One region of the Pseudomonas sp. 05L36 genome, then DNA from elsewhere that is predicted to be linked to it. Evidence: predicted binding sites of a transcription regulator. Region 1 holds the regulator's gene; each other region holds the start of a gene.
The links. Region 1 encodes sigma-54, which starts transcription at its own class of promoters, with help from an activator protein. Its sites were predicted from a motif close to ANTGGCATNNANNTTGCTNT; they were not measured.
Positions count from the first base shown of each region.

Region 1 (7,985 bases):
TGCCGCAGGTCCAGCGCGGCACCCTGCTCAAGGATGCCCTGATGGAAATGACCCGCAAGGGCCTGGGCATGACCGTCATTCTGGAAGCCGACGGCAAACTGGCCGGAATCTTCACCGACGGCGATTTGCGCCGCACACTGGACCGCAGTATCGACATCCACAACGCCATCATCGACCAGGTCATGACGGCCCATGGCAAGACCGCGCGCGCCGAGATGCTCGCTGCCGAAGCGCTGAAAATCATGGAAGACCATAAAATCAACGCATTGGTCGTGGTCGACAGCGAAGACCGCCCGGTCGGCGCCCTGAACATGCACGACTTGCTGCGTGCAGGAGTAATGTAATGAGTGCGGACCTGCTGCAACGCGGTAAACAGATCAAACTGGCGGTGTTCGATGTCGATGGCGTGCTGACCGACGGGCGCCTGTACTTCCTCGAAGACGGCAGCGAATTCAAGACGTTCAACACACTCGACGGCCAGGGCATCAAGATGCTGATGGCCGCCGGCGTGCAGACCGCCATCATCAGTGGCCGCAAGACTCCGGTGGTCGAGCGACGAGCCAAAAACCTCGGCATCCCGCATCTCTATCAGGGTCGTGAGGATAAACTGGTGGTACTCGACGAACTGCTGGCCCAACTCAACCTGAGCTATGAACAGGTGGCCTACCTCGGCGATGACCTGCCGGACCTGCCGGTGATTCGCCGCGTCGGCCTGGGCATGGCGGTGGCCAATGCCGCCAGCTTCGTGCGTGAACACGCTCACGGCATCACCCTCGCCCGTGGTGGTGAAGGTGCCGCTCGCGAATTCTGCGAACTGATCCTGCGCGCCCAGGACCGCCTCGATGCGGCCAATGCGGCGTACCTGTGAGCCCACTATGCTGAGCAAAAAGTTTCGCAACACCCTGATGTACAGTTGCATCGCGGCGATATTCGCCGCGGCTGGCTACTGGAACATCAGCCCGGAACGCTTCCTCGACAAGCCGGTAACGCCGGTCGATGAAAGCGCGATCGACTATTACGCCATCAACGCCCACAGCGTGCAGTACCTGCCGGACGGCAAGCTGCAATATGATCTGGTGTCCGACAAGGTCGAGCACCTGAAAGCGACCGAGGTGACATTGCTGACCAACCCCGACCTGAATGTGTTCCGCGGCACTGAATTTCCGTGGCACGTCCAGAGCCTGCACGGCGAGGTCAACCCTGATGGCACACAGGTCGAACTGATCGATGACGTGCGCATCACGCGCTTCGACGAGAAAAACCGTAAAACCCTGATCACCAGCACCCGCATGACCGTGTTCCCGCAGCAGCAATATGCGCAGACAGAGCAAGACGTTAGAATCGACGGCGCTGGCGGTGTATCGACTGGCAAGGGAATGAAGGCGTATTTGAAAGAAAGCAGGATACACCTGCTATCGAACGTAAGAGGACAGTATGAGGCTCGTTAAAACCCTCCCGATTTTGCTCAGTCTGGGCGCAGCACTGGGAAGCGTGAGCGCCTGGGCTCTGCCGGAAGATCAACAGCAGCCTATCCGCATTCAGGCCGACGATGCCCAACTGGACGACAAGCAAGGTATTGCCATCTATACCGGTGACGTGATCATTACCCAAGGTACGATGAAGGTTACCGGCAACAAGGTGACCATGACCCGCACCCCGAATGGCGACATCGACGTGGTTACCTCGGTGGGCAACCTGGCCTACTTCGAGCAACTGCAAACGGCGGGCGACACCAAACCCGTCCAGGGCTGGGGTGTGACCATCCAGTACCACGCAACGCAAAATCGCGTTGTGCTGATCGACAAGGCCAAAGTCATCGACAAGGACAACAACACCACCCAAGGTGAGAAAATCGTCTACGACACCGAGAAGAAGCTGGCCAGCGCCGGTCGCGCCACCGGCAGCAAGGTGACCGAGTCGCGTCCGCGTATCGACATGGTGATCCAGCCGAAGAAGAAAACCGACGAGAAAAAGGCCCAGTAATGGCAACTCTGAAAGCTCAGCATCTGGCCAAGAGCTACAAGAGCCGCCAGGTCGTGCGCGACGTCAGCCTGTCCATCGACAGCGGTCAGATCGTCGGCCTGCTTGGCCCGAACGGCGCCGGCAAGACCACCTGCTTCTACATGATCGTCGGTCTGGTGCAGGCCGACCAGGGCCGCGTCCTGATCGATGACCTGGACATCAGCCACCAGCCGATGCACGGCCGCGCAAAGGCTGGTATCGGCTACCTGCCGCAAGAAGCATCGATCTTCCGCAAACTGTCGGTGGCCGACAACATCATGGCCATCCTCGAGACCCGCAAGGAACTCGACAAGGCCGGTCGGCGCAAGGAACTGGAAAGCCTGCTGCAGGAATTCCACATCAGCCACATCCGCGACAACCTCGGCATGAGCCTGTCTGGTGGTGAGCGCCGTCGCGTGGAAATCGCCCGAGCCCTGGCCACCAACCCGAAATTCATCCTCCTCGACGAACCCTTCGCCGGCGTGGACCCGATTTCGGTCGGGGACATCAAGCAGATCATTCACCACCTCAAGGCCAAAGGCATTGGCGTGCTGATCACCGACCACAACGTTCGTGAAACCCTGGATATCTGCGAAACCGCCTACATCGTCAACGACGGCCAACTGATCGCCGAAGGCGACGCTGAAACCATCCTGGCCAACGACCTGGTGAAGGAAGTGTACCTGGGCCACGAATTCCGCCTGTAAGACACCGAGGTGCGAGACTGGTCGACGAGCGCTTGTCTCGATAAAAAACAACTCTTTTTTATTGTTACAGTGCTCTAGGCAAACACGACAGTTTCAGGCATATAATTTGCTTATGTTTGGCGCCCCGGCGCCCTGTAGTGGATGGCGCGTGTGCGCCGGCGAATAAGGTGTTAAGCCCCTGCCATGAAACCATCGCTAGTCTTGAGAATGGGCCAGCAGCTGACGATGACACCGCAGCTGCAACAGGCTATCCGCCTGCTCCAATTGTCGACCCTGGACCTGCAACAGGAAATCCAGGAGGCCCTGGAGTCCAATCCGATGCTCGAACGCCAGGAAGAAGGCGACGACTTCGATAACACCGACCCCTTGGCCGACAACGCCGAACAGAAGCCCAACACCGACATCCAGGAACCCTCCTACCAGGAAACCGCCCCGACGGTTGATAACCTCGATGAGGGTGACTGGAACGAGCGCATCCCCAACGAACTCCCCGTCGACACCGCGTGGGAAGACGTTTACCAGACCAGCGCCAGCAGCCTGCCCAGCAATGACGACGACGAGTGGGACTTCACCACCCGTACCTCGGCCGGCGAAAGCTTGCAAAGCCACTTGCTGTGGCAACTGAACCTGGCCCCGATGTCCGACACCGATCGCCTGATCGCCGTGACCCTGATCGACTGCATCAACAATCAGGGCTACCTGGACGAAACCCTCGAGGAAATCCTCGACGCCTTCGATCCGGAACTGGACATCGAACTGGACGAAATCGAAGCGGTCCTGCATCGCATCCAGCAATTCGAGCCCGCCGGCATCGGCGCCCGCAACCTGGGCGAATGCCTGCTGCTGCAATTGCGCCAGCTACCCGCCAAGACCCCTTGGCTGGCTGAGGCCAAGCGCCTGGTCACCGATTACATCGACTTGCTTGGCAGCCGCGACTATAGCCAACTGATGCGCCGCATGAAGCTCAAGGAAGATGAACTACGCCAGGTCATCGAGCTGGTCCAGAGCCTCAACCCGCGCCCGGGTTCGCAGATCGAGTCCACCGAAGCCGAGTATGTCGTTCCTGACGTTATCGTGCGCAAGGACAACGAGCGCTGGCTGGTGGAGCTGAATCAGGAGTCGGTGCCACGGCTGCGGGTCAACGCCCAGTACGCCGGTTTCGTGCGCCGCGCCGACACCAGCGCCGACAACACGTTCATGCGCAATCAGTTGCAGGAGGCCCGCTGGTTCATCAAGAGCCTGCAAAGCCGCAATGAAACCCTTATGAAGGTTGCCACCCAGATCGTCGAGCATCAGCGTGGTTTCCTCGAATATGGCGACGAAGCCATGAAGCCGTTGGTCCTGCATGACATCGCCGAAGCGGTCGGCATGCATGAGTCGACGATTTCACGGGTGACCACCCAGAAGTTCATGCACACCCCCCGGGGCATTTATGAACTGAAGTACTTTTTCTCCAGTCACGTCAGCACCTCCGAAGGCGGCGAATGCTCGTCCACGGCGATCCGCGCGATCATCAAAAAACTGGTTGCCGCGGAAAATCAGAAAAAGCCATTGAGTGACAGCAAGATCGCTGGTTTACTGGAGGCACAAGGCATTCAGGTGGCTCGCCGCACCGTCGCCAAGTACCGCGAATCCCTCGGGATCGCGCCTTCGAGCGAACGCAAGCGGTTGATGTAGAGCCACGCCACAGCGTTCCAGTGGCAGGCATTTCTGCCTGCCGCTTTATGCACTGGCAACGAAGGAGAAGCTGTATGCAAGTCAACATCAGTGGACACCAACTGGAAGTGACCGAACCTCTTCGCACCTACATCGGCGAAAAACTCGAACGATTGGAGCGACATTTCGACAAGATCACTAATGTGCAGGTCACGATGACCGTCGAAAAACTGAAGCAGAAAATCGAAGCCACGCTGCATATTCCCGGGAATGAAGTGGTCGCCAACGCGGAACATACCGATATGTACGCCGCGATCGACGCACTCACCGACAAGCTGGATAAACAACTCAAAAAGCATAAGGAAAAGACCCAGAGCCTCCTCCAGGGTGCAACCGGTCGTTAACACTCCCAACCCATGATCCGACTTGAAAGTATCCTGACCCCCGGCCGTTCCCTGGTGAACGTGCCGGGCGGCAGTAAAAAGAAAGCCCTCGAGCAAATTGCCAATCTGATCGCCCGCGAAGTGCCGGCCCTGGAGATGCAAGATGTCTTCGAGGCACTGATTGCCCGTGAAAAACTCGGCTCCACCGGTTTTGGCAACGGCATCGCTATTCCACACTGCCGTCTCAAGGGCTGTGTTTCACCCATCAGTGCATTGATGCACCTGGACGCCCCTATCGACTTCGACGCCATCGACGGCGCGCCGGTTGACTTGCTGTTCGTATTGCTGGTCCCGGAAGCCGCCACCGATGCGCACCTTGAGCTGCTGCGACAAATCGCCAGCATGCTCGACCGCAAGGAAGTTCGCGAAAAACTGCGTAATGCTGCAAGCAACGAAGCCCTGTATCAGGTTGTCCTGGACGAGCAAAACGGTCAGTAATCATGCGCTTGATCATCGTCAGTGGCCGTTCCGGCTCAGGTAAAAGTACCGCCCTCGACGTTCTTGAGGACAACGGCTACTACTGCATCGACAACCTGCCTGCCGGTCTGCTGCCGGAACTGGCCGAACGAGCCTTGATTCATACCGAGCTGCTACAGCCGCTGGTCGCCGTTTCCATTGATGCGCGCAACCTGCCCAGCCACCTGTCACGCTTCCCCGATCTGCTCGAAGAAGTCCGCAACCGCCACATCCAGTGCGATGTGCTGTACCTGGATGCCGACGAAGAAACCTTGCTCAAGCGCTTCTCGGAAACCCGCCGTCGTCACCCCCTGACCAACGCCAACCGCTCGCTGGCCGAAGCCATCAGCGTCGAGAGCGACCTGCTCGGGCCGATTGCCGACCTCGCCGATCTCAAGATCAACACCACCAGCCTGAACCTGTACCAGCTGCGCGACGCCATCAAACTGCGTCTGTTGAATCAGCCCGAGCCGGGCACTGCGTTCCTGGTGGAATCCTTCGGGTTCAAGCGTGGCATGCCGGTGGACGCCGACCTGGTGTTCGATGTGCGTTGCCTGCCCAACCCTTACTGGAAACCGGAATTGCGCGAGCAGTCCGGGCTCGATCAACCGGTTGCCGAATACCTGGCGGCACAGCCGGATGTCGAAGAGATGTTCCAGGACATTTCCACATACCTGCTAAAGTGGCTGCCTCGTTTTGCCGCCAGCAACCGCGCCTATGTCACCATTGCCATTGGCTGCACTGGCGGACATCACCGCTCCGTCTACCTGACCGAGCGTCTGGGGCAGGCGCTGCAAAAAACCCTGAAGAACGTCCAGGTTCGCCACCGCGACCTCAGCTAAAGGATTCACATCGCGATGCCTGCTCTGGAAATCGAAATCATCAACAAGCTGGGCCTGCATGCCCGTGCTTCTGCAAAATTCGTCGGGGTCGCCGGCCAGTTCAAGGACTGCACGATCAGGGTAGGACGCACACCTGAATCCACAGTAGATGGTAAAAGCATCATGGCCATGATGATGCTCGCTGCCGGTAAGGGCACCAAAATCCATCTGAGCACGGAAGGCGAGCAGGAAAAGGAAGCGATGGACGCGCTGGTAGCCTTGATCAATAACTACTTCGACGAAGGCGAATAAACATCAAAAGAAAGGCGCGCCACCCATTGGGTGGCGCGCCTTTTTTATGCAACGGTCTGAGCTTAGCTGCCCGCCACCGTCATCCGCTCGATCAACACCGAACCAGTGCGAATGTTGCTGCGCAGTTCCAGGTCGTTACCCACGGCAACGATCTGTTTGAACATATCGCGCATGTTGCCGGCGATGGTCACTTCCTGGACCGCGAACTGGATTTCGCCGTTCTCGACCCAGTAACCCGCTGCGCCCCGGGAATAATCGCCGGTGACCATGTTCAGCCCCTGGCCCATCAACTCGGTGACCAACAGTCCGCGTCCCATGCGCCGCAGCAAGGCCGCCTGGTCTTCATCACCATGGGTGACGAACAGGTTGTGCACGCCGCCGGCGTTGGCCGTACTTGGCATGCCGAGCTTGCGGCCGGAGTAGGTACCGAGGATGTACGACACCAACTCGCCTTTTTCGACGAACGGTTTGGCGTAGGTTGCCAGGCCATCGCCATCGAACGCCGCGCTGCCCAAGGCTCGCATCAAGTGCGGACGTTCGTCGATGGTCAGCCACTCCGGAAACAGCTTCTGGCCGAGAGTGCCCTCAAGGAACGAAGACTTGCGATACAGGCTGCCGCCGGAAATCGCCGACAGGAAACTGCCAAACAGGCCCCCGGCCAACTCTGCGGAAAACAGCACCGGCACCTCACAAGTCGGCACCGGACGCGCTCCCAGACGGCTCGCCGCCCGTTGCGCGGCACGCTGGCCGATGCTGACCGGATCGGCCAGCAGATTGCCCTGGCGGTTCACGTCGTACCAGTAATCGCGCTGCATCTGGCCGTCCGCTTCGGCGATCATCACGCAGCTCAAGCTGTGACGAGTCGATGCGTAACCACCGATAAACCCGTGGCTGTTGCCATAAACGCGGCAACCCTGATGGGTACTGAGAGTGGTGCCGTCAGCGTTCTTGATCCGGCTGTCGGCAGCAAACGCCGCGGCTTCACAGGCCAAGGCCTGTTCGATGGCTTGTTCCGGAGTGATGTCCCATTGGTGGAACAGGTCGAAATCCTGAATATCCCGCGCCATCAGCGCGGCATCCGCCAGGCCCGAGGCTTCGTCTTCCGAAGTGTGTTTGGCGATGGCCAGTGCCGCGGCGACGGTTTCGCGAATCGCTTCCGGACCACTGGCCGATGTGCTGGCCGAGCCTTTGCGCTGACCGACGTACAAGGTGATGCCAAAACCCTGATCGCGGTTGAATTCTACCGTTTCGACTTCACGCTGACGCACCGTGGTCGACAAGCCCTGCTCCAGTGACACCGCCACTTCACAGGCGCTGGCGCCCTGGCGCCTGGCTTCAGCGATGATCTGCTCGACTTGTTCCTGCAGTGCCGGCAACGCTTGTGGGCCGACGCTTTCAACTGCACTCATGCTGTTCTCCACTCAAATTCTGCTTTCGGTAACGGTCATCGAGCGACCGGGCCGGACAAGCGGCCCCCGACTGGTTATCATGGCGGCGTTTCTTTGCGGACGGCCACCATGGTTGATTCTTACGACGACTCCCTCGATACGGGAGAAAAAAGCAAATCCCAGGTTAAACGCGAGCTGCAT
Region 1 covers NZ_JBFTOU010000006.1:150,938-158,922, forward strand. The annotation lists gene AC1DKH_RS09130 (KpsF/GutQ family sugar-phosphate isomerase) at 1-344, shown strand, start outside; gene AC1DKH_RS09135 (KdsC family phosphatase) at 344-868, shown strand; gene lptC (LPS export ABC transporter periplasmic protein LptC) at 876-1,448, shown strand; gene lptA (lipopolysaccharide transport periplasmic protein LptA) at 1,435-1,983, shown strand; gene lptB (LPS export ABC transporter ATP-binding protein) at 1,983-2,708, shown strand; gene AC1DKH_RS09155 (RNA polymerase factor sigma-54) at 2,892-4,385, shown strand; gene hpf (ribosome hibernation-promoting factor, HPF/YfiA family) at 4,460-4,768, shown strand; gene ptsN (PTS IIA-like nitrogen regulatory protein PtsN) at 4,781-5,245, shown strand; gene rapZ (RNase adapter RapZ) at 5,248-6,105, shown strand; gene AC1DKH_RS09175 (HPr family phosphocarrier protein) at 6,121-6,396, shown strand; gene pmbA (metalloprotease PmbA) at 6,459-7,805, opposite strand; gene yjgA (ribosome biogenesis factor YjgA) at 7,914-7,985, shown strand, end outside.

Region 2 (7,985 bases), on a different contig from region 1:
TCGAAGCCGAAGGTCTGCGCGCCGCCATGGGCAGTCGCTGCATGGTCATCAACGACGACAGCTATCACCCCGTGCAGGTCGAAGCCGAAGTGATGGGTTTCTCCGGCAGTAAAGTCTTTCTGATGCCGGTCGGCAGCGTCGCTGGCATCGCACCCGGTGCCCGCGTAGTTCCCTTGTCCGATACCGGGCGTTTGCCGATGGGCATGAGCATGCTCGGGCGGGTGCTGGATGGCGCCGGCCGTGCACTGGACGGCAAGGGCGGGATGAAGGCCGAAGACTGGGTGCCAATGGATGGCCCGACCATCAACCCGCTCAAGCGCGAACCGATCAGTGAACCGCTGGACGTGGGCATCCGTTGCATCAACGGCATGTTGACGGTCGGGCGCGGCCAGCGGCTGGGCCTGTTTGCCGGTACCGGTGTCGGTAAATCGGTGTTGCTGGGGATGATGACGCGCTTCACCGAGGCCGACATCATCGTCGTCGGGCTGATCGGTGAGCGAGGCCGTGAAGTTAAAGAGTTCATCGAGCACATCCTCGGTGAAGAGGGGCTCAAGCGTTCAGTGGTGGTGGCGTCCCCGGCGGACGATGCGCCGCTGATGCGGCTGCGCGCGGCGATGTATTGCACGCGCATCGCCGAGTATTTCCGCGACAAGGGCAAGAATGTCCTGTTGCTGATGGACTCCCTGACCCGTTTCGCCCAGGCCCAACGGGAAATCGCCCTGGCCATCGGCGAGCCGCCGGCGACCAAGGGCTATCCGCCGTCGGTATTCGCCAAGCTGCCGAAACTGGTGGAACGGGCCGGTAATGCGGAGAAGGGCGGTGGTTCGATCACCGCGTTCTACACCGTGCTGTCCGAAGGCGATGACCAACAGGACCCGATTGCCGACTCGGCACGGGGCGTGCTCGACGGGCACATCGTGCTGTCCCGGCGCCTGGCCGAAGAGGGGCATTACCCGGCCATCGATATTGAAGCGTCCATCAGTCGGGTGATGCCGGCGGTGGTCTCGTCGGAACACATGGCCCGTGCGCAATATTTCAAGCAATTGTGGTCGCGGTATCAGCAGAGTCGCGACCTGATCAGCGTCGGCGCCTATGTCGCCGGCGGAGATCGCGAGACCGATCTGGCGATTTCCCTGCAGCCGCAATTGGTCAAATACCTGCGTCAGGGTCTCAACGACAGCATCAGCCTGGGTGAAAGCGAAGCGTATCTCGCCTCGATCTTCGCGCCCGCGGCGGGCGGTTAAGCGATCATGGCCCTGAGTCGGGCAGGAAGGCTGGCGCCGGTGGTGGAAATGGCCGAAAAGGCCGAGAAAACCGCGGTCCAGCGCCTGGGGCACTTTCAGGGGCAAGTGCGTTTGGCACAAAGCAAACTCGCCGACCTTGAAGCCTTCCGTCTCGACTATCAGGAACAATGGATCGTACGCGGCAGCGGTGGCGTCTCGGGCCAATGGTTGCTGGGTTATCAGGGCTTTCTCGCGCAACTGGGCACGGCCATCGACCAGCAGCGGCAAAGCCTGGCCTGGCATCAGAACAACCTGAACAAGGCGCGGGAAACCTGGCAGCAGGCGTTTGCCCGGGTCGAAGGTTTGCGCAAGCTGGTTCAGCGCTATGCCGATGAGGCGCGGGCGCTTGAGGACCGGCGCGAACAGAAACTGCTGGATGAGTTGTCCCAGCGCTTGCCGCGTCAGGATCCGTATTAGAAGATCGCAGCCTGCGGCAGCTCCTACATGAGAATGCAATCCCCTGTAGGAGCTGCCGCAGGCTGCGATCTTTTGATCTTGCTCCTATTCCCACCAAGTGCTAAACCTTCTACACGTACGTTCTCCAAAGACAAGGAAGCCATTGAATGCCAGTCGTTACCGAAGTGTCCCCTGATGGGCAAAAGTTGACGATATCGGTCAAAGGACGATTCGATTTCGCCAAGCATCAGGAATTTCGTGAGTCCTATGAGCTCCCCGAGGGCAAAATGCCGAGTTCGATCGTGGTCGATTTGAAAGATGCGACCTACCTCGACAGCTCTGCGTTGGGCATGCTGCTGTTGCTGCGCGATCACGCCGGTGGCGACGACTCCGATGTGCGCGTCGTCAACAGCAATACCGACGTGCGCAAAATCCTCGCCATCTCCAACTTCGACAAGCTGTTCGACATCAGTTGATTGCCATGCAGCCACTGGAGCCGCTGAAGATCCTGATTGCCGAGGACAGCGCCGCCGATCGCCTGTTGCTGTCGAGCATCCTGCGCCGCCTGGGGCACGAAGTGCTGACGGCGGCCAACGGTGCCGAAGCGGTCGACACGTTTCGCCAGCAGCAACCACACCTGGTGTTGATGGACGCGATGATGCCGGTGATGGACGGCTTCGAGGCGGCCCGGCAAATCAAGGCCCTGGCCGGGGAAACCCTGGTGCCGATCATCTTCCTCACCTCGTTGTCCGAAAGCGAAGCCCTGGCCCGTTGCCTGGAAGTCGGCGGTGACGACTTTCTGGCGAAGCCCTACAACCAGGTGATTCTCGCCGCCAAGATCAAGGCGATGGATCGCTTGCGGCGCTTGCAGGAGACCGTGCTGCAACAGCGTGATCAGATCGCCCGGCACCACGACTACCTGCTCAACGAGCAGCGTGTGGCCAAGGCCGTTTTCGACAAGGTGGCGCACTCCGGCTGCCTGAATGCCGCTGCGAATATCCGTTATCTGCAATCGCCCTATGCGCTGTTCAACGGCGATCTGTTGCTGGCCGCGTTCACCCCGGCCGGCGACATGCACGTGCTGCTGGGCGACTTCACCGGCCACGGTCTGCCGGCGGCGGTGGGCGCCATGCCCCTGGCCGAAGTCTTCTACGGAATGACCGCCAAGGGCTATGGCCTGGCGGAAACCCTGCGCGAGATGAATGCCAAGCTCAAGCGCATTCTGCCGGTGGACATGTTCTGCTGTGCCACGTTGCTGTGTCTGAGTTTTCAGCGTCATTCAGTGGAGGTCTGGAACGGCGGCATGCCCGACGGTTATCTGCATTGCATTGCCAGTGGCGAGCGAACGCCTCTGCCGGCGCGGCACCTGCCTTTGGGGGTGCTGAGTCCGGAGTCCTTCGATGAGCGTACCGAGGTGTTTCCCATGGCGCTCGGGGATCGGGTTTTCCTGTTGTCCGATGGGGTGATCGACACCTGCGACGCCAATGACCAGTTGTTTGGCGTGCAGCGATTGCAGCAGGTGTTCGCCGCCAATCGCCAGCCGGATGCGCTGTTCGAAGAGATCGAGCATGCGCTGCGACAGTTTGGCGGTGAAGCGCGCGACGATGTCAGCATGGTCGAAATCAGCTTGCTGGAGCCGGCGCAGATCACGCCGCCGGCGTTGGTCTACTCCGACAGCGGCCAGTCGTGCCCGCTGGACTGGTCGGTGAGTTTCGAGTTTCGCGCCGCCACACTGAAGCGTTTCAACCCCTTGCCTTATCTGTTGCAATTGCTGCTTGAGGTCCATGGTCTGCGGGGCCAGAGCGGTGCGCTCTACAGTGTGCTGGCGGAACTCTATTCCAATGCGCTGGAGCATGGCGTGCTGGGGCTGGACTCGAGCCTCAAGCGCGATGCATCGGGTTTTGCGCGTTATTATCAGCAGCGTAATACCCGTCTGGACGAACTTCAGGAAGGCCATGTACGGTTGCATTTGCAGGTGACGCCAACAGACGACGGCGGTTGCCTGACCATTCACATCGAAGACAGCGGCAAGGGTTTCGATGTCGAGCGGGTGATGAAAAGACCTGTGGATGACATCCGCCTGTCGGGACGTGGAGTCAGTCTGATCCGCCAGTTGGGGCGTAATGCCCGCTGGACCGACGATGGTCGAAGTGCACGTGTGGAGTTTATCTGGAAGGCTGCGCAGTAATCCGCGCATTCTTGATCAAGGAGTGAGCAAATGAACGACAAAAACGACAAACATGTGGATCGCGGCGTGCTGAGTGCATTGCAGGAAGTGATGGAAGAGGGCTATGCGGATTTGCTGGATATCTTTCTTGCGGACTCCGAAGCGCGCATTAACGTCTTGCGAACGACTGACAGTACTGCACTGCTCGTTGCAACCGCCCATAGCTTCAAGGGCAGCAGCAGCAATATGGGTGCAGTCAGGCTGACCGAGCTCTGCCATCAACTTGAACAGCGGGCCAAAGATTTGCCATGTGCCGCCGTTCAGGAACTGGTCGGCGAAATCGACCGCGAATTCGCCGCTATCCGGCCTCTGTACGAAGCTGAACGACAGCGTTGCCCAGCGAAAATCTGAGCATGCGCTGCATTTTGTCTCCTTCGAGTGAAACTGGCTCGACCTTTGCATTTAACTCGTCCAACTGTACTTACGAGCCCCGTGCAGCGGAGACTGTTTCATGCCCGTTACCCCCAATATTCTGCTTCAGGCCTCCAGGCAGGCCAAGATTCAAGCGGCCTGCGCCAATCCTCCGGCGCTGACCGCTGAGCCTGGGGACAAGGCCGCAAGCTTCGCTCATGTCTATGCCAATCAGGCCCGGAACAAGCCCAATGCGTCGGCGGATGCCTCGGTCAAGCCGAGTCGCGAAAAAAGCTCCGATGTCGCCGGAGAAAAAGACGCTGGCGACGACAAGTCTGCCGCCGGGGAGCCGGTGGTTGCCGATGGCGGCAAATCCTTGCCTTCCGATACGCCGGTGCAGGCTGACGACAAGACCGCCGACAATGAGGCGTCAGATGTCGACCGTGCTCCGGTCGTCGATACCGCACCGCTCGATCCGGCGCTTGATCCCTCGTTGCAGCAAGCCGTACAGCCAGTAGTCACTGCGCCAGCGCCGGCAACACCTGCCGCGGCCAACATTGTGCCGCCAACGGTTGACACGCCGGTTGCCGCAGCAATCACCGTGACAGCCACACCGGCACAGGCTGCTGCTGACGGCGATTTCGATCCCGAGGCCGATCCGCTCGACGCCCTGCCAGCGTTACGCCTGGCAATGGAGCAGAGCGGTCACGTTTCGGCTTCCAGTCAGGCGCAGCCCAAGGCTGCGCCGACACAGGCACAAGCCCAGGCTGATGGTGAGCTGACACCGGCGCAAAACTTTGCCGCCGGCATGGCGACCCTGCTGGATGTTCAGGCCGACAAGAACAGCACCAGCCAAGGGGATGACAAGGCTTTCAGCGGGTTGCTCGATGACGGCCTGAAAGACCTCAAGTCCGCCAGCAGCGACACCCGTGTCGATGATTTCGCCAACCGTCTGGCCGCGCTGACCCAGGCGGCCACACCGAAGACCGCCAATGCCTTGCCGGTGAACCAGCCGATCGCCATGCATCAGAGCGGGTGGACCGAAGAGGTGGTGAACCGGGTCATGTACCTGTCCAGCGCCAGCCTCAAGGCGGCGGACATCCAGTTGCAGCCCGCTGAGCTCGGGCGCCTGGACATTCGGGTGAACATGGTTCCCGATCAACAGACCCAGGTTACGTTCATGAGTGCGCATCCGGGTGTCCGTGAGGCGCTGGATGGCCAGGTCCATCGCTTGCGCGACATGTTCGCGCAGCAGGGCATGGGGCAGGTCGATGTCAACGTGTCGGACCAGTCCCGTGGTTCGCACCAAGGGCAGGAACAGGCCCGGCAAAGCCAGAGCGGGCGGACCAATGCCAGCGGCGGTCGCCTCGATTCAATGGATGACGACGTGGCCCCGGGCGTCGCTGAAGTGGCTGCCAATACCACCCGCGTGATCGGCTCCAGTGTGGTCGATTACTACGCCTGATCAAAGCCATCACTCCAATCGTTCCCATGGCATGGGAACGAACCCTCTTAGGAGCGAGCTTGCTCGCGATGGAGTTAAACGATGACGAGGGCCATCTGAATAAACGCGGCGCTCTCACGTCTTTCGCGAGCAGGCTCGCTCCTACATGGCATAACACTTGCTCTTGCCTTGCCGTGCGACTGTGAAAACCCGATTAGTGACGGATTATTGGCATGGCGAAGAGCGACGCAGCAGTAAAAGACCCCGCAACCAAAGGCAAACTCAAGCTGATTATCGTGATCGTGGTGGCCCTGCTGCTGGCGATCGGTGTGTCCGTGGGGGCGACCTGGTACTTCATGCACAGCGCTCAGAGCAAGCCTGCCGCCGCCGAGGCGCAAGTCGCTGCCGTCGGCAAACAGCCAGCGATTTTCGAGTCGATGGCGCCGGCCTTCGTGGCCAACTTCAACCAGAACGGTCGCCAGCGCTACATGCAAGTGAGCATCACCATGCTCGGTCGCAATCAGGCGGATCTGGATGCGCTCAAGGTCCACATGCCGGTGATCCGCAATAACCTGGTCATGCTGTTCTCCGGGCAGGACTTCGCGACTCTCGCCTCGCCGGTCGGCCAGGAAATGCTGCGGCAGAAAGCCACCGCCAGCGTCCAGGAAGTGGCGCAGAAAGAGCTCGGCAAAGTGGTGATCGAACAGTTGCTTTTCACTAATTTCGTACTGCAGTAGGAACACGACATGGCCGTGCAGGACCTGCTGTCCCAGGATGAGATCGACGCGCTGTTGCATGGCGTCGACGATGGTCTGGTACAGACCGAAAACGCTGCCGAACCCGGCACCGTCAAAAGCTATGACCTGACCAGCCAGGATCGCATCGTCCGTGGACGCATGCCGACCCTGGAAATGATCAACGAGCGTTTCGCCCGCTATACCCGCATCAGCATGTTCAACATGCTGCGTCGCTCGGCGGACGTGGCGGTCGGCGGCGTGCAGGTGATGAAGTTCGGCGAATACGTGCACTCGCTGTATGTGCCGACCAGTCTCAACCTGGTCAAGATCAAACCCCTGCGCGGCACCGCGCTGTTCATCCTCGACGCCAAGCTGGTGTTCAAGCTGGTGGACAACTTCTTCGGCGGTGACGGCCGGCACGCCAAGATCGAAGGGCGTGAATTCACCCCGACCGAACTGCGTGTGGTGCGCATGGTGCTGGAGCAGGCGTTCGTCGATTTGAAGGAAGCCTGGCAGGCGATCATGGAAGTCAACTTCGAGTACATCAACTCGGAAGTGAACCCGGCCATGGCCAACATCGTCGGCCCGAGCGAGGCCATTGTGGTGTCGACCTTCCACATCGAACTCGATGGCGGTGGCGGCGACCTGCACGTGACCATGCCGTACTCGATGATCGAGCCGGTGCGCGAAATGCTCGACGCCGGCTTCCAGTCGGACCTCGACGACCAGGACGAGCGCTGGGTCAACGCCCTGCGCCAGGACGTGCTGGACGTCGACGTGCCGATCGGTGCCACGGTGGCCCGTCGTCAGTTGCGCCTGCGCGACATCCTGCACATGCAACCGGGGGATGTGATCCCGGTCGAGATGCCGGAAGAAATGATCATGCGCGCCAACGGCGTGCCGGCCTTCAAGGTCAAGATGGGCTCGCACAAGGGCAACCTGGCGTTGCAAGTGATCGAGCCGATCGAGCGCCGTTGACCGGCGCTCGTACCCATTCGCGATTAACCGAATTCTGAATTTTTGCTCGCCGAGGACACTGACAATATGAACATGCAGGACGATCAGGCACTGGCCGATGAATGGGCTGCGGCCCTGGAAGAAACCGGCGATGCCGGGCAGGCCGACATCGACGCTTTGCTGGCCGCTGACTCCGGCAGCTCCGCGTCCAACCGCCTGCCAATGGAAGAGTTCGGCAGCGTGCCGAAAAACAACGATCCGGTCAGCCTCGAAGGCCCGAACCTGGACGTGATCCTCGATATCCCGGTGTCGATTTCCATGGAAGTGGGCAGCACCGACATCAACATCCGCAACCTGCTGCAACTGAACCAGGGTTCGGTGATCGAGCTCGATCGCCTGGCTGGCGAGCCGCTGGACGTGCTGGTCAACGGCACGCTCATCGCCCACGGCGAAGTGGTGGTGGTCAACGAGAAGTTCGGCATCCGCCTGACGGACGTGATCAGCCCAAGCGAACGCATCAAGAAGCTGCGCTGAGTGAAAAAGGTTCTGGGATTTGTGCTGGCGATGCCGTTCAGCGTGCTGGCGGCCGA
Region 2 covers NZ_JBFTOU010000026.1:47,041-55,025, forward strand. The annotation lists gene fliI (flagellar protein export ATPase FliI) at 1-1,244, shown strand, start outside; gene fliJ (flagellar export protein FliJ) at 1,251-1,700, shown strand; gene AC1DKH_RS24020 (STAS domain-containing protein) at 1,847-2,155, shown strand; gene AC1DKH_RS24025 (ATP-binding SpoIIE family protein phosphatase) at 2,161-3,867, shown strand; gene AC1DKH_RS24030 (Hpt domain-containing protein) at 3,898-4,257, shown strand; gene AC1DKH_RS24035 (flagellar hook-length control protein FliK) at 4,358-5,722, shown strand; gene fliL (flagellar basal body-associated protein FliL) at 5,935-6,438, shown strand; gene fliM (flagellar motor switch protein FliM) at 6,448-7,416, shown strand; gene fliN (flagellar motor switch protein FliN) at 7,483-7,929, shown strand; gene fliO (flagellar biosynthetic protein FliO) at 7,960-7,985, shown strand, end outside.
Region 2: a site for sigma-54 is predicted at 4,290-4,309, ahead of AC1DKH_RS24035 (flagellar hook-length control protein FliK). Genes of this name have one in related genera too.

Region 3 (7,985 bases), on a different contig from region 1:
TGCTGGAATCCTCCCAGGACCTGCGCGCGGTGCAGGAACTGCTCGGCCACTCGGACATCAAGACCACGCAGATCTACACCCACCTGGACTTCCAGCATCTGGCCACGGTCTACGACAGCGCCCACCCACGGGCCAAACGCATTAAGGGCGACGATTCATGAGCATTCAGTTGATCACCTTCGACCTCGACGACACTCTGTGGGACACCGCCCCCGTGATCGTCAGCGCCGAAGCCGTTTTGCGTGAATGGCTGACCGAGCACGCACCCAACCTGGGCGCGGTGCCGGTGGAGCATCTGTGGGCTATTCGTGAGCGCGTATTGAGCAACGAGCCAAGCCTCAAGCACCGCATCAGCGCCCTGCGTCGGCGAGTGCTGTTCCATGCGCTGGAAGAGTCCGGTTACGGACATCACGAGGCGTCGGATCTGGCGGACAAGAGTTTTGAAGTGTTTCTGCACGCTCGCCATCAGATCGATGTGTTTCCGGAGGTCGAACCGACCCTGGAAATCCTCGCCAACCATTACGCCCTCGGCGTGGTCACCAATGGCAACGCCGATGTGCGTCGGCTGGGGCTGGCGGACTACTTCAAGTTTGCGTTGTGTGCCGAAGACATCGGCATCGCCAAACCCGATGCGCGACTGTTTCATGAGGCGTTGCAACGGGGTGGTGCGACCGCTCAAACGGCGGTGCATATTGGCGATCATCCAGGAGACGATATTGCCGGTGCGCAGCAGGCGGGAATGCGGGCGATCTGGTTCAACCCGGCGGGCAAGGTCTGGGAAGCCGAACGGTTGCCGGATGCGGAGATTCGCAGCCTGACCGATTTGCCGGCGTTGCTGGCGCGGTGGAATACCGTTTAGTTTCGAGGGTGATTTCACAAAGATCGCAGCCTTCGGCAGCTCCTACAGAAATTTGCGTATACCTGTAGGAGCTGCCGAAGGCTGCGATCTTTTGCTTTTCCATGAGGCACGAAAAAGCCCGCAGCGACGGCGGGCTTTTTCAGCAAGCGGGTAGCAGGCTCAGATAGGCCGGCTGCCGTACTTGTTGTCTGGCTTCTTGGGCGGATCGGCGACCACATTGGCCTCCACTTCCTGCACCTTGCCACCCTTGGCCAAAAACTCCTCCATGGCCCGCGCGAGAGCATCGCGTTCCTTGTTCTTGGCTTCGACACTCGGCAGCTCATCGACCGATACCGCTGCCTTGGCCTTGCCTTTGGCGGTCGGAACCGGCGCATCACCGCCGTCGTCTTCAGCGACGTCTTCCGCCGCTGCTTCCAGACCTTCTTCAGTTTCGTCGTCGCCTACTTCGAGGTCGTCGTTTTCCAGATCATCGTCGCTCATGTTCTACCTCATGACTTGCGAAAAGCAGATTAGTTATAGCCCAGCTTTGCCCTCTGTCGAAGGCTGCCGGAAAAAAATCAACAGCCGCTGCTGACCAGCGGTTATGCCTCTTCACCGTGCACGGTGGCGAGGACTTTGCGGGCACCGCCATGATCACGGTGCTCGCCCAGGTAAACGCCTTGCCAGGTCCCCAACGCCAGCCGGCCTGCCGAAATCGGCAAACTGAGCTGACAGCCAAGCACGCTGGCCTTGAAGTGCGCCGGGAGGTCGTCCAGGCCTTCGTCGTTATGCTCATAGCCGTCTGTTCCTTGTGGGATCAGACGATTGAAAAATCGTTCGAAGTCGCGACGTACCGCCGGATCGGCGTTCTCGTTGAGGGTCAACGACGCCGAGGTATGCTGCAGCCACAAATGCAACAGACCGACCCGACACGCCTTGAGTTCAGGCAGGCCGGCGAGTAACTCGTCCGTTACCAGATGAAAGCCCCGAGGCCTCGCCCGCAAGGTAATCAGAGTCTGTTGCCACATACAGTTCTCCGCACGTTCGGGGCGCATTCTAGCGCGCTCTGGGAAAAAACAAAGGCCCTAATATTCCTTCAATCCTGTAAGCCTTCGACCGCACAAAAACACCCGACGCAAACATCGCAAAACCTGTAGGAAAAAACCATTCAGCTGTTCCTCCAACGACAAATTTCAGACAAAAAAATGCCCGGCAAGCCGGGCAAGTTTTTTATGCGCGTGCTTACAAGTTGTAGCCGCGTTCGTTGTGAAGCGCCAGATCGATGCCGACCGCTTCTTCTTCTTCGTTAATGCGCAGGCCCATGACCGCATCCAGCACCTTGAGGATGATGAATGTGGCGATCGCGGTGTAGATCACCGTGAAGCCCACGCCTTTGCACTGAATCCACACTTGTGCGGCGATGTCGGTGACGGTGCCGAAGCCACCCAGGGACGGCGCTGCGAACACACCGGTCAGGATTGCGCCGAGGATACCGCCGATACCGTGCACGCCGAAGGCGTCCAGGGAGTCGTCATAGCCAAGCTTGCGCTTCAGGGTGGTGGCGCAGAAGAAGCACACCACGCCAGCCGCCAGACCGATGACCAGCGCGCCCATCGGGCCAACGGTGCCGGCAGCCGGGGTGATTGCCACCAGACCGGCAACCACGCCCGAAGCGATACCCAGTGCGCTAGGTTTGCCATGGGTGATCCACTCGGCAAACATCCAGCCCAGCGCCGCAGCGGCGGTAGCGATTTGCGTCACCAGCATCGCCATACCGGCGGTGCCGTTGGCCGCAGCGGCGGAACCGGCGTTGAAACCGAACCAGCCGACCCACAGCATGGCCGCGCCCATCAAGGTGTAACCGAGGTTGTGCGGCGCCATCGGCGTGGTCGGGAAGCCCTTACGCTTGCCCAGCACCAGGCAGGCAACCAGACCGGCCACACCGGCGTTGATGTGCACCACCGTGCCACCGGCGAAGTCCAGAACACCCCAGTCCCACAACAGGCCGCCGTTACCGGACCAGACCATGTGCGCAATCGGCGCGTAAACCAGGGTGAACCACACGCCCATGAAAACCAGCATCGCGGAGAACTTCATCCGCTCGGCGAAGGCGCCGACGATCAACGCCGGGGTGATGATCGCGAAGGTCATCTGGAAGGTGACGAACACCGCCTCGGGGAACAGCGCCGCAGGACCGGTCAGGCTGGCAGGCGTGATGCCGGCGAGGAATGCCTTGCCCATGCCGCCGAAGAACGAGTTGAAGTTGATGACGCCCTGCTCCATGCCCGTGGTGTCGAACGCGATGCTGTAGCCATAAATGACCCACAGGACGCTGATCAGACCAGTAATGGCGAAGCACTGCATCATCACGGAAAGAATGTTTTTCGACCGGACCATACCGCCGTAGAACAGCGCAAGGCCGGGAATGGTCATGAACAGCACCAAGGCTGTAGAGGTCATCATCCAGGCGGTATCGCCGGAGTTGAGGACGGGTGCCGCCACTTCGTCTGCCGCCAAGGCAAGGCTGGGCATTACGATGGACAACAGGGCTCCTAGCCCTGCGAATTTACGCAGAGTCATATTGTTTTCTCCTGGGGCGTTGGGTTTGTGGCGGCTTAGATAGCGTCGGTATCGGTTTCGCCGGTACGGATGCGAATCGCCTGTTCCAGATTGACCACGAAGATCTTGCCGTCACCGATCTTGCCGGTGTTGGCAGCCTTGGTGATGGCCTCGATTACCCGGTCCAGATCCTTGTCGTCGATGGCGACGTCGATCTTCACCTTGGGCAGGAAATCGACCACGTATTCCGCGCCGCGATACAGCTCGGTGTGACCCTTCTGCCGACCAAAGCCTTTGACTTCAGTGACGGTAATGCCCTGCACGCCGATCTCGGACAGCGACTCGCGTACGTCGTCCAGCTTGAACGGCTTGATGATGGCAGTGACTAGCTTCATGAAAACTCTCTCCCGAATTGGTGAACTTGCCCCAGGAAAACAAACCCGTCTCAAGTCTAAGCGCAGTGCCTGGCTTTGTAACGCATCGTCGGCCTTACCTGCCCGTTCGACGCCAGCTAACCGCTCCTCACGAAGCACTCCCCCGTGTTTCGCTTGGCGCACTGCATTCGTCACAGCGACTGCATCAGTGCATGGGTCACCAGCATCTAAGCAGAAACCTTGCCATCTCCACAAAACTCATAGTTTTCAATCTTTTGCCGGCAGATGTCCGCCATATCGCAACAACACTCGCCGGGTTACGCACAATAACGGTGCGACGCCGTCCGTCCCCATGCGCGAAAAGTGTGCGCCCTTCGCCTGCGCAAAGAACTATAGACACTGCGTGATACACTGCCCGCCATTGTTTCCAGGACATTGCCCATGCTCGCGCCCAAAGACTTCCTCGACGCCCTCACCGGTACCGCCTCCCGCCTCTTCAGCGGCGACACGCCTCTGCCGAAAGCAGAAATCGAAAGCCAGTTCAAAATGTTGCTGCAAAGTGGCTTCAGCAAACTGGATCTGGTGAGTCGGGAAGAATTCGATAGCCAGATGGTTGTACTGGCGCGCACTCGGGCGCGGCTGGAGAGCCTTGAGGCGAAGGTGGCGGAGCTGGAAGCGAAGCTGAATCCGCCGACCGAGTAACCCCCCCAGCTCCCACCATCAAACCCGATCCAATTTGGGCGCGAGCTTGCTCGCGATAAGGTCGGAACGACCTTCAGAATCACCTGTAGGAATTGCCGCAGTCTGTGATCTTCAAGCCCGCAAGAATCCCGGCAACTTCCTACAAAGATCTCATTCGCCGTCCGATTGCGTCGCAAAGCTCCGGTTCCTAAGCTCACTCTCAGCTGAAGACCTTCGGGTCTGCCGGTTTTTTCCGGAGGCACCGGTTCGCCAACCCGCGCATCACTGCCACCCGATTCGTTTGACGAAAATCAGAGGCAGTTTCCTTCATTCGAATGCGGGAGCTGCACCCGCTCGAGAAAGTTCAAGCCCATGCTACATGGCTTGGATAATAGTTTGCGATGAACAAAATCTTCTAAATGGAATGCTGTTACCAACACCACAAGGAGCAACACCCATGAAACTGTATAAGTCTTTAATTGCGGCTTTCGCGCTGACTGCATTTCACATAAGTTCAGCTGTCGCCGGGCCGCCTGTGACAGTCACATTCAAGAACCTTGGAACACAGACCGCTACGTACACCCCCACAACCAACAATGAGGTTATAACAAAAGTAAACGCATCACCTACTCCACAAGAGTCCGTAATTGCAAATGGCTCGGATACGTACACCATACAAAGCCGGATGTTTCCTGGCCACAACTATGCTAATTTGCGATATCAAATGGGTAGAAAGAAATGTATTTATCTAACTACATTTGTGGAGACTGTTGGCCCAGGCGCGACCAAAATCCCAAAATGGAATAATACGGCAACGCCTAGCGGCGGCGCCACCTGCAACATCAAGGTAACTAGAACAAATCCGTCCTCCTATGCCTGGTCAGTAGTAATCACCATGAAATGAAGCATGTTGCGGGCCTTAAGTGGTTTGCAAAATCTTGCATAAGTATCAATATTATCAGGCGATAGATTATATTTTAGTCATCAAACATGGGAGTTGCAAAAAATGTTTAATTCACTAAACAATTCTGCAGTTAACAGCGGCCAAACGCTGGCTGGAACTAAAAAACTGACAGCGACTCCCAGCAAAAACCCAGGTGTCAACCAAAGTAGCCCCCAGGGCCCGTATGGCAACGCACGAGATAGCAGTACCGTTTCCACGCTAGCGAGCCAATTGAGCGAAGCCTCAGTACGTGCGCAGGCCCGGGATGTACGCCTGACTAAAATGGAACTGAGTTCGATAGCTAAAAACACATTCAACGAATTGGAGAGTGCTAATTATACTGCCAATAAATTAAAATACGACTCTGAAGCTCCCGACACAGATAATTCCACATTACTAGCGCGCGCCAAAAGTGCGACACAGTATACAAACGGGCTCGGCAAAAATCCGTTTTCGGGGATGCCCATGGATCAACTGGCCTTAATAACCTACGATGGCAGCAGCACCTTTACCGTCAATGAAAGACGGGCAGCATTGGAAGAATCGGCCAAACAAGAATTTGCATGGCGACAGAAAGTGGTGGCCCAAGCAGAATTTGAATATAACAGCACTGGAAAGCTTACCAACTTCTTCCAAAATGTCCTTGACCATTACAAGGGCCTGCCTCCCGTGGAGCAAGCACAGTATCCAAACAACTACGAAACCAAACTCAAGGACTGGATAGATTTAGACTTCAACTATTTTACGAATATCGCAGAAGGCAAAAAAAAGATGGATACCGAGCGCTTCGCCAGCAAAATCCTGGACGGTGACAGTAGTTTGTTTGACGACACAACCTCTTCCAAAGAAGCTGCTTCAACATAAATTATTTGATTTTGCACGCAGAATAAATTCGAGAAATCAAATACCTGCGATATGTTTTGCAGACACTCCTTATGCAACTCGCAAACAGCGTTGAGTAGTGCGATTGCTCAGGAGGTGGATTTGCCACCGCAGCCGAACGCAGCGTTTGGCTGATGTTACAGATCGTGACCTCAGCAACATTCTGCGAAAGTTTCCGTCCTCTCCGGCAAGACTCCACGACTACCCTTCAAAAACCCGCAGGAAGCGGCCCCCGTTTAGCTCAAGGAACGACCATGTCCCTCTCCATCGTCCACAGCCGCGCCCAGGTCGGCGTGGAGGCGCCAGCCGTTACTGTTGAAGTCCATCTGGCCAATGGTTTGCCGTCGCTGACCATGGTCGGCCTGCCCGAGGCGGCGGTGAAGGAAAGCAAGGACCGGGTGCGCAGCGCGATCATCAATTCGGGGCTGCAATTTCCGGCGCGACGGATCACGTTGAATCTGGCGCCCGCGGATTTGCCCAAGGATGGCGGGCGGTTCGATCTGGCGATTGCCTTGGGGATTCTCTCGGCCAGCGTGCAGGTGCCGACGCTGACACTGGATGACGTGGAGTGCCTGGGGGAGCTGGCGCTTTCCGGTGCAGTGCGGCCCGTCCGTGGGGTGCTGCCGGCGGCATTGGCGGCGCGCAAGGCCGGGCGCTGGTTGATGGTGCCGCAGGCGAATGCCGAGGAGGCTTGCCTGGCGTCGGGGTTGAAGGTCATTGCAGTGGACCATCTGCTGCAGGCAGTGGCACATTTCAATGGGCACACGCCCATCGAGCCTTACGTTTCCAATGGTTTGCTCTACGCCAGTAAACCCTATCCCGACTTGAATGAAGTTCAGGGGCAAATGGCAGCCAAACGCGCGCTGCTGATTGCGGCAGCGGGTGCGCATAACCTGCTGTTCAGCGGGCCACCAGGTACGGGCAAGACACTTCTGGCGAGCCGATTACCAGGGCTGTTGCCACCCTTGGCCGAAAACGAAGCACTGGAGGTCGCGGCGATTCAGTCAGTCGCCAGCTGTGTGCCGCTGAGCCACTGGCCGCAGCGACCGTTTCGCCAGCCACATCACTCTGCATCAGGTCCTGCACTGGTCGGTGGCGGCTCGAAACCGCAACCCGGCGAAATCACCCTCGCCCACCACGGTGTGCTGTTCCTTGATGAACTCCCGGAATTTGATCGCAAGGTACTGGAGGTACTGAGAGAACCGCTGGAATCCGGCCACATCGTGATTTCCCGCGCCAAGGACCGCGTACGCTTCCCGGCTCGCTTTCAACTGGTCGCTGCGATGAATCCCTGCCCCTGTGGATATCTTGGCGAACCGAGCGGCCGCTGTTCCTGTACGCCGGACATGGTGCAGCGCTATCGCAACAAACTGTCGGGGCCGCTGCTGGACCGCATTGATCTGCATCTAACCGTCGCACGCGAAGCCACGGCGTTGAATCCTGCGTTAAAACCCGGTGACGACACTGCCACCGCCGCCGAGTTGGTTGCCAATGCACGAGAACGGCAACAAAAACGCCAGGGCTGTGCCAATGCATTTCTCGATTTGCCGGGCCTGCGCAGACACTGCAAGTTATCCACAGTCGACGAAACCTGGCTGGAAACGGCGTGTGAACGGCTGACCTTGTCGCTGCGAGCGGCCCATCGACTGCTCAAAGTAGCGCGCACTCTGGCGGACCTTGAACAAGTCGATGAGATCAGACGCGAGCA
Region 3 covers NZ_JBFTOU010000004.1:18,480-26,464, forward strand. The annotation lists gene xerC (tyrosine recombinase XerC) at 1-161, shown strand, start outside; gene AC1DKH_RS05655 (HAD family hydrolase) at 158-859, shown strand; gene sutA (transcriptional regulator SutA) at 1,019-1,339, opposite strand; gene AC1DKH_RS05665 (secondary thiamine-phosphate synthase enzyme YjbQ) at 1,441-1,866, opposite strand; gene AC1DKH_RS05670 (ammonium transporter) at 2,081-3,418, opposite strand; gene glnK (P-II family nitrogen regulator) at 3,454-3,792, opposite strand; gene AC1DKH_RS05680 (accessory factor UbiK family protein) at 4,213-4,473, shown strand; gene AC1DKH_RS05685 (hypothetical protein) at 4,910-5,356, shown strand; gene AC1DKH_RS05690 (hypothetical protein) at 5,459-6,259, shown strand; gene AC1DKH_RS05695 (YifB family Mg chelatase-like AAA ATPase) at 6,532-7,985, shown strand, end outside.
Region 3: a site for sigma-54 is predicted at 4,000-4,019, ahead of glnK (P-II family nitrogen regulator). Genes of this name have one in related genera too.

Region 4 (7,985 bases), on a different contig from region 1:
TTCCGGCATGCACCAGGGTTTCCAGATTCTGGTGAGTCGCAGCGATGATGCGCACATCGACCTTCACCGGCACATGACCGCCGACGCGGTAAAACTCGCCATCAGCCAGTACGCGAAGCAAGCGGGTCTGGGTGTCAGCCGGCATGTCGCCGATTTCATCGAGGAACAGCGTGCCGCCGTCAGCCTGTTCGAAGCGCCCGCGCCGCAGGTTGGCCGCGCCGGTGAACGCGCCTTTCTCGTGGCCGAACAGTTCGGATTCCATCAGGTCTTTGGGGATCGCCGCCATGTTCAGCGCGATGAACGGCGACGCTGCCCGCGGGCTGTGACGGTGCAGGGCGTGGGCCACCAGCTCTTTACCGGTACCCGATTCGCCATTGATCAGTACGGTGATGTTGGAGTGGCTCAAGCGCCCGATGGCGCGAAATACTTCCTGCATCGCCGGCGCTTCGCCGATGATTTCCGGGGTGCGGGTCAGGGTCGGGGCGACTTCCAGGCCTTGTTGTTCCTGGGCGTGCTGGTTGGCGCGTTTGACCAGGGAAACAGCTTCGTCGACGTCGAACGGCTTGGGCAGGTACTCGAAGGCGCCGCCCTGATAGGACGCGACAGCGCTGTCCAGATCGGAGTGAGCGGTCATGATGATCACTGGCAGCCGTGGATGCTGCTCGCGAATCCGCGCCAGAAGGTCCAGGCCGCTGGCGCCGGGCATGCGGATGTCGGAAATGATCACGTCCGGCTGCTGGCGCGCCAGGCGGCTCATCACACCATCGGCGCTGTCGAAGCTTTGCGTGGTCATGCCTTCCTGCTGCAGGGCTTTTTCCAGGACCCAACGGATAGAACGGTCGTCATCGACGATCCACACGGTTTCACTACGGCTCATGTCGATGTGGCTCCTTGTTCCAGTGGCAGAAAGATCGAGAAAGTGGTGTGGCCGGGGTGGCTGTCACATTCGATCAGGCCCTGGTGCTGGCTGATGATGTTCTGGGTAATGGCCAGGCCCAGCCCGGTACCGTCCGGACGACCGCTGACCATGGGAAAAAAGATGGTTTCCTGCAGTTCCGCAGGAATGCCCGGGCCGTTGTCGATGATCTCGATCTTGGTCACCAGGCGATGACGTACATGGCCGATGGTGAACTGGCGCATGGCGCGTGTGCGCAGGCTGATGCGACCCAGGCGCAGTTCGTTCTGGCTGCTGATGGCCTGCATGGCATTGCGCACGATGTTCAGCACGGCCTGAATCATTTGCTCGCGGTCGATCAGGACGTCGGGGATGCTTGGATCGTAATCGCGCACCAAGGTGATGCAGCCCTGGCTTTCGGCCTCCACCAGATGGCAGACACGCTCAAGTACTTCATGGACGTTGCACATGGCCAGCGATGGAAGCTTGTTGGAGCCGAGCATGCGGTCCACCAGGTTACGCAGGCGGTCGGCTTCTTCGATGATGACGTTGGTGTAGTCGCGCAGGCTTTCTTCCGGCAGCTCCCGGGCGAGCAATTGTGCCGCGCCGCGAATCCCGCCCAAGGGGTTCTTGATTTCATGGGCAAGGCCGCGCACCAGCATCTTGCTGGTTTCCTGTTTCGATAGCTGTGCTTCTTCCTTGGTGATCCGCAGCAGGCGGTCACGAGGGTGGACTTCGAGCAGCAGCATCGTGTCGCCGTTGCTCAGAATCGGTGTTACCGCGTAGTCGACGGTCAGGGTCTGGCCGGTGAGGGCGGTGAGCATGGCTTCGCGCTTGGTGAACGGGTGAGCTTGTTCGACGGCCTGGCGCAACGAGTTCAGCGCCTCGGTCGATTCGGTAAACAACTCACTGATGAACTGCCCATGGCTGCGTTGACCGCTGATGGCCAGCAGCATCTCCGCCGCCGGGTTCATGTACTCGAGGCGCAGTTCGGCGTCGAGCAGGATGGTGGCAGTGGTGAGGTTGTCGAGTAGCAAACGGTGGAGTGCGTCGCTAATGGTCATCGGGACCTCTTTTAGGGCAGAGCATGCGCAAGAAAAAAGCGCTGGTACGGGCAAAATGCAAAAACCAAACCAAGGCTCCGAAAAGAAGCGTTCAGCGCCTGAAACGGGCGTTTGACGCTCGTTTGCGTGGCGCTTTGCCAGCTTTGGCGGGTACTTTCGAACCAAAATGGGTTGGGATGTGAGTACGGTGCAAGCAATTGCACCAATATAGTGCGCAAACCTGAACGAGGTTAGAACAGTCGCAAGAATGGATTTTTTTCTTCGGCGGGTTTGTTGTTGAGCTGGCATTCCGGCCGCTGGCCGTAGTCTTCGAGAGTGCAGGGTTTGATCTTGCGCTTCTGGGCGAGAGACGTGCGCTGCATGTGGAAAGGTTGGTTGGCGGTGCGTTCGACGATGCGCCCCTGTTCGTCGAGGATTTCCACCGACAGGGTATGGCTGCCGCGATCGATGTTGCTCAATGGGAACACCGGGCTCAGGCCGGGTTCGGCGGTGGGCTGGCCGTCGAGCAGCAACCGGTAGCTGTGACCGGGTTGCAGGGCGGGTTCGTTGGTGGCGCTGACGATGACTTCGCCGGTATTGCTGCGGATGGTTGCGTCGGGTTCCGGGATCAGGATGCGCAGCACCTCATAGTGGAGCAGCGCTTGTACTTCGGGACTGCTCTGGGCAAGCAACGGCGCTGCACTGTTGGGGTTGGCCGCTATTCGATTGCTCATTGTCAGCGGTACACGCTTGGCGTTGCCGGATTTGGGCTGGTCGGTGAAAACCCGATTGCCCTGGGCGTCGACATACATGAAGACCTCTGCCGAGGCGGGCAGGGCGATCAGGCAGGTGATCAGTAGCCACGCCTTCAAGGCTTGTGCACCCGCTGTACAGTGAATGTCTCCGCAGGGCTCTGCTGCACAACGTTTTCCCCGTCGATCACTTGTACGGCGAGACGGTGTTCGCCGCGATCGATGTTCACCAGTTGCAGGGTCGGCACATTGCCTGGCTGGCCGTAGGGCTGATCGTCCAGCAGTAGCTGCAACAGGTGGGGGGCTTGCAGGCGCGGCTTGATCAGTACCGTTATGGTGAACGTGCCGTTGTTGGCACGCAGGGCTTCGGTGGTGGGCAGGCCGGTCAGCGCCAGTACTTCATAGGCCTTGTGGGGCGGTTCATTGCGAGCGGCTTCAGCAGCAGGTGCGGCCTCGCCGGGAGGCTGGCGCTCGACGCTGTTGAGGGGCGGCAAGTCGACCGGATGGGCGCTGACGCCGTCAGGCGGTTGATTGCTGTACGCGGTGGCGCCGTTGGCGTCCGTGTACTTGTAGATCTGCGCCGTGGCGGGCAGAACGATCAGCAGCAGGATGAAGAGAAAACCGCGACCCATGGAATTGACCGGAAACGAAAGCATTGGGTTGCAGCATAGGCCAGGCTGGGTGTTTGTCCCAAGCAGGTAACATTTGAGTGTAATTTGTCGAGACATCCTGAGCGCAGAAAACCCCTGTAGGAGCTGGCTTGCCAGCGAAAGCGTCTGACCATTCAACATAAACGTCGACTGACATACCGCATTCGCTGGCAAGCCAGCTCCTACAAGGTTCCATAGCGTTTTCGATATTCATTGGCAATAAAAAAGGCCTCCACGAAGGAGGCCTCTTTTTGTCACGCCGCTTGCGCAGGCGCTACCGGATCAGCAGCTGTAGTACAGCTCGTATTCCAGTGGATGTACGAAGGTACGTACCTTGATTTCTTCTTCGCTTTTCAGGGCGATGTAAGCGTCGATGAAGTCGTCGCTGAAAACGCCGCCTTTGGTCAGGAACGCACGACCTTTGTCCAGCTCTTCCAGGGCTTCTTTCAGGCTGCCGCAAACTTGTGGGATCTCTTTGGCCTCTTCAGGCGGCAGGTCGTACAGGTTTTTGTCAGCGGCATCGCCAGGGTGGATCTTGTTCTGGATGCCGTCCAGACCAGCCATCAACAGTGCGGCGAAGCACAGGTACGGGTTGGCAGCAGGATCCGGGAAGCGTGCTTCGATACGGCGGGCTTTCGGGCTCGACACGTAAGGAATACGGATCGAAGCGGAGCGGTTGCGAGCCGAGTAGGCCAGCATCACTGGAGCTTCGAAGCCTGGAACCAGACGCTTGTAGGAGTTGGTCGCCGGGTTGGTGAAGCCGTTCAGGGCCTTACCGTGCTTGATGATGCCGCCGATGAAGTACAGAGCGGTATCGGACAGGCCGGCATAGCCTTCGCCTGCGAAGGTGTTCTTGCCATCTTTCCAGATGGACATGTGTACGTGCATACCCGAGCCGTTGTCGCCGTACAGCGGCTTAGGCATGAAGGTAGCGGTACGGCCGTAGGCATCGGCTACGTTGTGCACGACATACTTCAGGGTTTGGGTTTCGTCGGCTTTCTTCACCAGGGTGTTGAACTTGACGCCGATTTCGTTCTGGCCGGCAGTCGCCACTTCGTGGTGGTGAACTTCGACGGTCAGGCCCATTTCTTCCAGTGCGTTGCACATGGAGGTACGGATTTCGTGGTCGTGGTCGAACGGTGGAACCGGGAAGTAGCCGCCTTTGACGCCTGGACGGTGGCCTTTGTTGCCGCCTTCGATGTCCTGGTCGGACATCCACGAACCTTGTTCAGAGTAGATCTTGAACATGGAGCCGGAAATGTCGGACTTGAACTTGACCTGGTCGAAGATGAAGAACTCTGGCTCTGGACCGGCGTACACGGTGTCACCGATAGCGGTGGCTTTCAGGTGCTCTTCGGCGCGCTTGGCGATCGCACGTGGGTCGCGATCGTAGCCTTGCATGCTCGAAGGCTCGATGATGTCGCAGACCAGGATCAGGGTCGGTTCTTCGGTGAACGGATCCAGAACAGCGGTGGAGTCGTCCGGCATCAGGATCATGTCGGAGGCTTCGATGCCTTTCCAGCCAGCGATGGAGGAACCGTCGAACATTTTGCCGACTTCGAAGAAGTCGTCATCCAGCGCATCGCGAGCCGGCATGGTCACGTGGTGCTGAGTGCCTTTGGTGTCCGTGAAGCGCAGATCAATCCACTTGACGTCATGATCTTTGATGAGTTGAACCGACTTCGACATAGTGTCCTCCGGGTGGCTTCGGGCTGGTAATGGATGCCCTTAAATGTGGGTGATGCCGGCGCGAATACTCTGCCAAGGCAACCTGCCTCACAAGGGAGCAAATTGCATGCCAGTGCCCCAGCATGGGTTTTTTGCCCCAATTTCACGCCTGTCAGGCGGAAAAGTACCTTAAAGCGGAAAATCCCGCCCTACAATGTGGCGCTCATTTCAACAAATGACCTGTTTTGGTGCGCGCGAAACCTTCTGCACATTAACTGGTTAAACCTTGAGCAATTTCCGCTATAATCCGCGCCCCCCTTTTTCGGCAGGCCCTGCGCGCGCTGTTTCCATGAAATTAATCGTAAAAGTCTTCCCCGAGATCACCATCAAGAGTCGACCTGTCCGGACGAAATTTATCCGCCAGTTGGCCAAAAACATCCGCGCCGTGCTCCGCGATCTGGACCCGGCCGTGGTGGTGAGCGGCGTGTGGGACAATCTCGAGCTGGAAACCCGCGTCACCGACCCGAAAGCCTTGAAAGAGATGGGTGAGCGCCTGACCTGCATGCCGGGCATCGCGCACTTTCTGCAGATCGACGAGTACCCGCTGGGCGACTTCGACGACATCACCGAAAAGTGCAAACACCACTACGGCGATGCGCTGGCCGGGAAGATTTTCTCGGTGCGCTGCAAGCGTGCGGGCAAGCACACGTTCAGCTCGATGGACGTCGAAAAATACGTCGGCAGCAAGCTGCGTCGCGAGTGCGGCGCCGCCGGGATCGACCTGAAAGCTCCGGAAATCGAAGTCCGGATCGAAGTTCGCGACCAACGGTTGTTCGTGATCCACAGCCAGCACAACGGCATCGGCGGATATCCGCTGGGCGCCCTGGAGCAGACGCTGGTGCTGATGTCCGGCGGCTTCGATTCCACCGTGGCGGCCTACCAGATCATGCGCCGTGGCCTGATGGCGCACTTCTGCTTCTTCAATCTGGGCGGACGTGCCCACGAACTGGGCGTCATGGAAGTCGCGCATTTCATCTGGAAGAAGTACGGCAGCTCCCAACGCGTGCTATTTGTCAGTGTGCCGTTCGAGGAAGTGCTGGGCGAAATTCTCGGCAAAGTCGATAACAGTCATATGGGCGTAGTATTGAAGCGTATGATGTTGCGCGCTTCCTCCCAAATTGCCGATCGACTGCACATCGAGGCGCTGGTAACCGGTGAGGCGATCTCCCAGGTGTCGAGCCAGACGTTGCCAAACCTGTCAGTGATCGACTGCGTGACCGACAAGCTGGTGTTGCGTCCGCTGATCGCCAGCCACAAGCAGGACATTATCGACACGGCAATCGAAATCGGTACCGCCGATTTCGCCCGGCACATGCCGGAGTACTGCGGCGTCATCTCGGTCAATCCGAAGACAGCGGCCAAGCGCTATCGCGTCGAGCATGAAGAGAAAGAATTCGATATGGCGGTACTCGAGCGTGCGCTCGAAAACGCCAAACTGGTGCCGATCGATCGCGTGATCGATGAACTGGGCCAGGACTTGCAGATTGAAGAAGTCAGCGAAGCGCTGGCCGGTCAGATCGTCATCGACATCCGTCACCCGGATGCCGCTGAAGACGACCCGCTGGACCTCGCTGGCATCGAGGTACAAACGATGCCGTTTTATGCAGTGAACGCTCGTTTCAAGGAACTGGACCCTACTCGCCAGTACCTGCTGTATTGCGACAAAGGCGTGATGAGTCGCCTGCATGCCCACCATTTGCTCAGTGAGGGGCATGCCAATGTGCGCGTTTATCGACCGAGCTAAGTGCCCGGGGCTGTTTGCCTGTGGCCTGCGTCACCGGCCCCCCGATGCCACCGTCAAGCTGTAACGGCTTTCACGGACGCTACTGTTAATCGCTGCCAAGACTTGTCAGCACACCGAATCCTCTGATCGAGATACACAAGTGATCGAAAATCTACGCAACATCGCCATCATTGCCCACGTTGACCATGGTAAGACCACCCTGGTAGACAAACTCCTGCGTCAATCCGGCACCCTGGAGCGCAACGAGCTCAACGACGAGCGCGTGATGGACTCCAACGACCAGGAAAAAGAGCGCGGTATTACCATTCTGGCGAAAAACACCGCCATCAACTGGAACGGCTACCACATCAACATCGTGGACACCCCGGGCCACGCCGACTTCGGCGGTGAAGTTGAACGTGTAATGTCGATGGTCGACTCCGTTCTGCTGCTGGTTGACGCTCAAGACGGCCCTATGCCGCAAACCCGTTTCGTGACCAAGAAGGCTTTCGAAGCCGGCCTGCGTCCAATCGTGTGCATCAACAAGGTTGACCGTCCAGGCGCGCGTCCGGACTGGGTTCTGGACCAGATCTTCGACCTGTTCGACAACCTGGGTGCCACCGAAGAACAGCTGGACTTCAAAGTCGTCTACGCCTCGGCCCTGAACGGTATTGCCGGTCTGGAACACACCGACATGGCTGAAGACATGACCCCGCTGTACCAGTCGATCGTCGACAACGTACCAGCACCGAAGGTTGACCGTGATGGTCCGTTCCAGATGCAAATCTCGGCACTGGACTACAACAGCTTCCTGGGTGTTATCGGCGTTGGCCGTATCGCTCGTGGTAGCGTCAAGCCGAACACCCCGGTTGTGGCTATCGGCGCCGACGGCAAGAAGCGTAACGGTCGTATCCTGAAGCTGATGGGTCACCACGGCCTGCACCGTATCGACGTTGAAGAAGCTTTCGCCGGCGACATCGTGTGCGTGAGCGGTATGGACTCGCTGTTCATCTCCGACACCCTGTGCCAGCCGGACAATGTCGAGGCGATGAAGCCTCTGACCGTTGACGAGCCAACCGTTTCCATGACCTTCCAGGTAAACGACTCGCCTTTCTGCGGTAAAGAAGGCAAGTTCGTGACTTCCCGTAACATCAAGGAACGTCTGGACAAAGAGTTGCTGTACAACGTTGCACT
Region 4 covers NZ_JBFTOU010000010.1:98,690-106,674, reverse strand. The annotation lists gene ntrC (nitrogen regulation protein NR(I)) at 1-877, opposite strand, end outside; gene glnL (nitrogen regulation protein NR(II)) at 874-1,959, opposite strand; gene AC1DKH_RS13755 (hypothetical protein) at 1,983-2,141, shown strand; gene AC1DKH_RS13750 (DUF4124 domain-containing protein) at 2,190-2,810, opposite strand; gene AC1DKH_RS13745 (DUF4124 domain-containing protein) at 2,807-3,322, opposite strand; gene glnA (type I glutamate--ammonia ligase) at 3,623-5,029, opposite strand; gene thiI (tRNA uracil 4-sulfurtransferase ThiI) at 5,358-6,812, shown strand; gene typA (translational GTPase TypA) at 6,952-7,985, shown strand, end outside.
Region 4: a site for sigma-54 is predicted at 5,124-5,143, ahead of glnA (type I glutamate--ammonia ligase). Genes of this name have one in related genera too.